3 regions of the Rhizobium sp. NLR16a genome follow, and region 3 is predicted to be linked to each of the others. Evidence: predicted binding sites of a transcription regulator. Region 3 holds the regulator's gene; each other region holds the start of a gene.
The links. Region 3 encodes LexA, which represses DNA repair genes until DNA is damaged. Its sites were predicted from a motif close to TGTTCNNNNTGTGTTCNG; they were not measured.
Positions count from the first base shown of each region.

Region 1: the regulator LexA is predicted to act here: its motif matches at 1,280-1,297, upstream of J7U39_RS15555 (PA0069 family radical SAM protein).
Region 2: the regulator LexA is predicted to act here: its motif matches at 1,068-1,085, upstream of uvrA (excinuclease ABC subunit UvrA).

Region 1 covers NZ_CP072865.1:3,191,979-3,194,246, forward strand. The annotation lists gene J7U39_RS15545 (hypothetical protein) at 1-297, opposite strand, end outside; gene J7U39_RS15550 (glycosyltransferase family A protein) at 708-1,226, opposite strand; gene J7U39_RS15555 (PA0069 family radical SAM protein) at 1,367-2,268, shown strand, end outside.
Region 2 covers NZ_CP072865.1:1,786,225-1,788,492, forward strand. The annotation lists gene J7U39_RS08640 (MarC family protein) at 1-306, shown strand, start outside; gene J7U39_RS08645 (single-stranded DNA-binding protein) at 410-925, opposite strand; gene uvrA (excinuclease ABC subunit UvrA) at 1,208-2,268, shown strand, end outside.
Region 3 covers NZ_CP072865.1:1,957,851-1,960,118, reverse strand. The annotation lists gene J7U39_RS09575 (ComEC/Rec2 family competence protein) at 1-539, shown strand, start outside; gene lexA (transcriptional repressor LexA) at 520-1,239, opposite strand; gene J7U39_RS09565 (VOC family protein) at 1,435-2,268, shown strand, end outside.

The DNA of each region.
Region 1 (2,268 bases), 1.2 Mb from region 3:
GCCATCACCCGACAGCAAGATGCAGCTTATGCCGTGGATATCCGTGACCACGAGCGTCCAGGTGCCGCTTTTGGCGGCATAGACCTCAAGAACGGCGTTCTGATTGACCAGCCCGACGGCGGTGAGCTTCTCACCGAAATTCTGGTCGAGGAAACTGACGACGTCGGATCGACCTGCGCAACTGAGCATCGTCTGCGATGCTGCCGAATGCGGATGCGCGATCACCAATGTCGGCAATATGACGGCCAGCAGGCCGCAGATCATACTGCGTACGCCGTGGATACTACCGCCTGGCATGACGCACCTCCTTTCGCCGGGAACCCGGCAGAAGAGGAGATTTTTCGCCGACCTGTTCTGCCGTTCACCGGCATTCCACGGCACCCGTTGCGAAGCGCGGCGCTTCGGCGGCGCCATGGACGAATTATAGCGCGAAATCCGATTGGGCGCCATCTTTGCGCGATGATGGGAAGCAATCACCAAAGCGCGCTTGCGGCGAGACCAGCCCCTCATCCGGCTGCCGCCACCGACCGGGGTCGAGCCACTGGTCTCGACGTCCTTCGGACCCCGTAAACGGAGCGAAGGAACCATGCCGCAACCTCGCCATCACCACCAACCTCTCGCCGGGCACGTCCCCTCTCCCCGTTTTCAAGGGGCAGGTTAGGGTGAGGGGCACTTTTTCGGACAGCATCGATGCAGGGATGGGCATTCTACCGCGCGGCACGCGCCACCCAGGAAGGAATCAATTCACTTGCGAGCTTGCGCGGCTTCTGGCCCTTGGCGAAGTCGGCAACAGGCATCCCGCTTCTGGCGGCGGCGAGCGCCTGGTTCTTCGGCATCAACAGCCCAAGCTCCAGCGGCGGCCGGGCGCGGGCGACGCGCTGGAAGAAGGGGCGTCGATAGCCGCGCGACGCAGTAAAGCGCGCCGGCGTCTTGTTCAGCGCCACATACTCGGCGATCTCATCGATCCAGCCGGCCTGCGGCCTGGCGCCCGGCTCGACGAAGAGCAGCCATTCGCCTCGGGCCGAGCGAACGATATCCTTGATATCCCATTGTGAATGGAAACGGCAGCCGGCGGCGTCGGCGACCCGCGAGGTGCCGTCGCGCGAGCCGTGATCGAGCACGATCACATCGCTGACGAGCCCTTCCACCGCGCCTGCCACCAATACCGATAAGGTCTGCGCCAGTTCGGATTCCTGATCCTGGCATTCGAGAACAACCGTCAACATCGATTATTCATAATGCGCCGCACAATTTTTTGCCAGCATCCTTTTCCTGATTTTGTTCTTGCATTGTTCTCGTTTTGCCGATAGGAATTTAATCATCACAAACGGGCGGAGGCAACGGCTTTTCGCTGCGGGAGAATCCGATGAGAGAGCAGTCCCTGGCAGGGCAGGCCGCATTCGCGCCTGCCAATACGGCAGATATTGCCGATGCGATGATCGTGTCGTCCGGTCTCAGGGTCGAGGGCGACCGGCGGCGCGGGCGCGGAGCGGGACTGAACCCGACAGGGCGGTTCGAAGCGCTGCAGCGGGAGACGTTCGACGACGGCTGGCAGACGCTGGAAGAGCTGCCGCCGTTCAGGACCGAGGTGCAGATCGAAAAGCCGCGCACCGCGATTACCCGCAACGAATCTCCGGATCTTTCGTTCGACCGCTCGATCAATCCCTATCGCGGCTGCGAGCATGGCTGCATCTATTGTTTCGCCCGGCCGACGCACGCCTATATGGGGCTTTCGGCGGGGCTCGATTTTGAGACGAAGCTCTTCGCCAAGCCCGATGCGGCCAAGCTGCTAGAGCGGGAACTCGCCAAGCCGGGCTACAAGGTGCGGGTGATCGCGATCGGCACCAATACCGACCCCTATCAGCCGATCGAGAAGGAATGGCGCATCATGCGCGGCATCCTCGAGGTGCTGAACAAGGCGAACCATCCGGTGTCGATCGTCACCAAGTCGGCGATGATCCTGCGCGATCTCGACATTCTTCAGGAGATGGCCGGCAAGAACCTGGTGCGCGTCGGCATCTCGGTCACCACGCTCGACCGCAAGCTTGCCCGGGCGATGGAGCCGCGCGCCGCCACGCCGCCGCGACGGCTGGAGACCATTCATGCGCTCTCGGAGGCAGGCATCCAGACTGCCGTCATGGCCGCCCCGCTGATCCCGGCGCTGAACGATCACGAGCTCGAGCGCATTCTCGAATCGGCGAAGGCTGCCGGCGCCGCCGAGGCGAGTTATGTGATCCTCAGACTGCCGCTCGAAGTCAGCCCGCTCTT
Region 2 (2,268 bases), 170 kb from region 3:
GTCGCCGTCTTTCCCCTCGCCTTGCCGCTGATCGCCGGCCCCGGCGCGATTTCGGCGACGATCCTGCTTGCCGGGACGCTCGCGACCTCGATCGGAAAGTTGCAACTGATCGGCGTCCTTGCCGCCAATCTGCTGCTGACCTTCGTCATGCTGCTCGTCGCCGAACGGCTCGACCGTTTCCTTGGCGTCACCGGCCGGGCAATCCTGACACGGCTGCTCGGCGTCATCCTCGCCGCGCTTGCGGCGCAATTCGTCGTCGACGGGGCAAAATCGGCGCTCAATCTGATCAGCGCGACGCCGCACTGACAAGGCGCCGACTGAAGCAATTGCAGTCGGAAAGCAGAGAGAGCATGGTGCCGCTCAGGACACCATGCTCTCAGCTGCTTATAAAGTCAGGAACCGCGATCGATCAGAACGGGATGTCGTCGTCGAGATCGCGCGAGAAGTTGCCTCCGCCACCGCCGCGGTTCGACGATGAGGACGACGCCGGGGCGCCGTAATCGTCGCCGTAATCATTGTTGCTGCTGCCGCCGCGGCCGCCGCCGAAGCCGGAGCTCGCACCGCCGCCCTCGCCGCGTCCATCCAGCATGGTCAGCGTCGAATTGAAGCCCTGCAGCACCACTTCCGTCGAATAACGGTCCTGGCCCTGCTGGTCCTGCCATTTGCGGGTCTGCAGCTGGCCTTCGATATAGAGCTTGGCGCCCTTCTTCACATATTGCTCGACGACCTTGCAGAGGCCTTCGTTGAAGACGACGACAGTGTGCCATTCGGTCTTTTCGCGGCGTTCGCCGGAATTGCGGTCGCGCCAGGTCTCCGAGGTCGCGATACGGAGATTGGCGATCGGCCGGCCATCCTGAGTGCGGCGGATTTCGGGATCTGCACCCACGTTTCCAACCAGAATTACCTTGTTCACGCTACCAGCCATGCTTCTCACCCTGCCTGCCGCCCTGCCCGGCGGCGTTAATCGATCAGCGCACCTTAAACCATCGCGGACCGTCAATGCGCGTAAACGGTCGTTCATCCACATGTTTATCCATCAGAAAGCCGCATGCATTCATCAGGAATTTTGTTCTTTATTTGTTCTAGTTTATCCGTATGATCCTGTCAACAGAATCGAAAACCTTGAAGCTTCCCGGATATTCAGCCTCGACTCGCCCGCCGGCATCACTAAATAAGGGCTGTTATCCAGAAAACCAAAGCAGAGACGATGAGCGAACTGAAGACGATCTCCATCCGCGGCGCGCGCGAGCATAATCTGAAGAGCATCGATCTCGATCTGCCGCGCAACAAGCTGATCGTCATGACCGGTCTGTCGGGCTCGGGCAAATCCTCGCTCGCCTTCGACACTATCTATGCCGAGGGCCAGCGGCGCTATGTCGAAAGCCTGTCGGCCTATGCCCGGCAGTTCCTCGAAATGATGCAGAAGCCCGATGTCGACCAGATCGACGGGCTGTCGCCTGCCATCTCGATCGAGCAGAAGACCACGTCGCGTAACCCGCGCTCGACGGTCGGCACCGTCACCGAGATCTATGACTATATGCGCCTGCTCTTTGCCCGCGTCGGCGTTCCCTATTCGCCGGCGACCGGCCTGCCGATCGAGAGCCAGACCGTCAGCCAGATGGTCGACCGCATCCTCGCTTTTGGCGAAGGCACCCGTCTTTATATTCTCGCGCCGCTCGTGCGCGGCCGCAAGGGCGAATACAAGAAGGAACTGGCGGAGCTGATGAAGAAGGGCTTCCAGCGCGTCAAGATCGACGGCCAGTTCTACGAAATCGCCGAGGCGCCTGTTCTCGACAAGAAATACAAGCACGACATCGACGTGGTCGTCGACCGCATCGTCGTGCGCCCCGATGTGTCGGCGCGCCTGGCCGACAGCCTGGAGACCTGCCTGAAGCTCGCCGACGGGCTGGCAGTCGCCGAATTCGCCGACAAGCCGCTGCCGCCGGAGGAAACGTCGGCCGGCGGCTCGGCCAACAAGTCGCTGAACGAAACGCATGAGCGCGTGTTGTTTTCGGAGAAGTTCGCCTGCCCGGTCTCGGGCTTTACCATTCCGGAAATCGAGCCCCGCCTCTTCTCGTTCAACAACCCCTTCGGCGCCTGCCCGACCTGCGATGGTCTCGGCGCCCAGCAGAAGATCGACCCGGATCTGATCGTGCCCGAACCGGAGCGCACCTTGCGCGACGGGGCGATCGCCCCCTGGGCCAAGTCGACCTCGCCCTATTATAATCAGACGCTGGAGGCGCTCGGCAAACATTACGGCTTCAAGCT
Region 3 (2,268 bases):
ACCCGCCGGATTTCATCTTCGACCAGTGGCAGCGAGCGCTGGTCCTGCCGACACATGTTCCACCGAAGATGCTGGATGGTCCGGCTATCCCGCCGGAAGGAGAAGACCGCCGAGTCAGGCTTTCCCGCGATCAGCAGAACGAAGCGAGCGCAGCGATGCGGGCAGCCGCAGCAGGCGGTGAAGCAAACCGGTTTTCCTGCGTCAAGAAGGCGTGGTGCACATCACGACTCGGCAATGGCCATATCGTCACCGTCATCGACAATGCCGCCTATCTCGGCCCGGCCTGCGATACGGCCGATATCGTCGTGACCTCGGTCCGCCTGCGTTTCAACAGCTGCCGTTCAGGCGGGACGCTCTTCACCGGCGAGACGCTCCGCAGGACCGGTTCCGTCGAATTGCGCTTCGCCGATGCCGGCCTGCAGGTCGCAACCGCATTCGAGGCGCTATCGCGGCCATGGATGCGCCATCGCGCCTATGATTGGCGCAAAGACAGTTTTACCGAATCCGGTCCGGCTGCTGTCAGTGATAACGGCGAATGAGGCCGACGAGCTTGCCCTGCACCTTGACGCGGTCCGGCCCGAAAATCCGGGTCTCGTAAGCCGGGTTGGCGGCTTCCAACGCGATCGAGGCGCCCTTCCGGCGGAAGCGTTTCAGCGTTGCTTCCTCGTCGTCGACGAGGGCAACGACGATGTCGCCGGGACTTGCGGTGCTGCCGTTGCGGATGATCACGGTGTCGCCGTCGAAGATGCCGGCGTCGATCATCGAATCGCCCTTGACCTCCAGCGCGTAGTGCTCACCGGAGCCAAGCATGTCCGCGGGAATGACGATGTCATGCGTGTTGTTCTGGATCGCCGAGATCGGAACGCCGGCGGCGATTCTTCCCATGACCGGCACGGAGACAGAGTTGCCGTTGTCGGCGACCGGCTTTGCGGCAGCGGGGGCGGCGACCGGCTGGGGTTTGCCGAGGCTGCCCTCGATGACGCTCGGCGAAAAACCGCGGCGCTGTTGCAGGCTGGGGTTATAGGCCTCCGGAAGCTTGATCACTTCAAGCGCCCGGGCGCGATTCGGTAGGCGGCGAATGAAGCCGCGCTCCTCGAGCGCCGTGATCAGGCGGTGAATGCCGGATTTCGAGGCGAGATCCAGGGCATCCTTCATTTCGTCGAAGGAGGGAGGGACGCCGGATTCCTTCATGCGCTCATGAATGAAAAGGAGAAGCTCCTGTTGTTTGCGCGTGAGCATCGACGTCAGACCCCTGATTGAAACAAATCCAGAACAGACACTATATGTTCCATATGTGTTCCGCAAGTAGCTAAATTTCCGTAAAACTTCGGGCCAACTCGTCGAGATTTTTAATTTCATTCGACGGGATTGGCGCACATCGCTTGCATTCGGGGAGGGGCTGTCGCACATCTTTGCCCCTTTCAGGAGGATATCATGAACGCGCATTCCGCCAAGTCGCATCCGCTGGATCACGTCGTGCTGCCGGTGGTCAATATCGATCTGGCGCGTGAGAGGCTCGGCAAGCTCGGTTTCACCGTCGCCGCCGATGGGCGCCATCCCTTCGGAACGGAGAATGCCTGCGTCTTTTTCGCCGACAAGACCTATCTGGAGCCGCTTGGCGTGGCGAGCGTCGAGGAGAGCGAGGCAGCGGCCCGCCACGGCAATGTCTTCATCGCCCGCAATCGCGCCTTCCGCTTCCGCTGCGGCGAGGAGGGATTGTCTGCGCTGGCCTTCCTCAGCGAGGATGCCGGCCTCGATCATAAGCGCTTCGTCAGCAACGGCGCGAGCGCCGGCGAGATGTTGCAATTCAGCCGGCCGATGCGGATGCCGGATGGTTCGGAGACCGTCGGCAGCTTCAAGCTGGCCTTTGCAGCTGATCTGCGCGCACCCGATTTCTTTCTCTTTACCTGCCAGCGCATCAATTCCTTCCCGACAGATCGCGCCGCGCTGGAGACGCATGCCAATGGCGTGATCGGCATTGCCGAGATCGCGCTTTGTGCGCCGGACCCGGCGGCATTCGCCGCCTTCGTCGGGCTTGCGATAGGGCAGGCGGCGGCGGAGAAAACCGGTTTCGGCGTGAATATCGCGGCATCAAATGCGAAGATCAGCCTGATGACGCCCGAAGGGCTGGAGGCCTATTTCGAGCTTGCCGTCTCATCCGCCGATCGTGGTCTGCGCGGCCGGGTAATCCTCTTCACCGTCGCCGATCTTGCCGTGACAGAAGCGCATTTGGGTGCTAACGGGATCACATTCACGCGCAAGAACAAT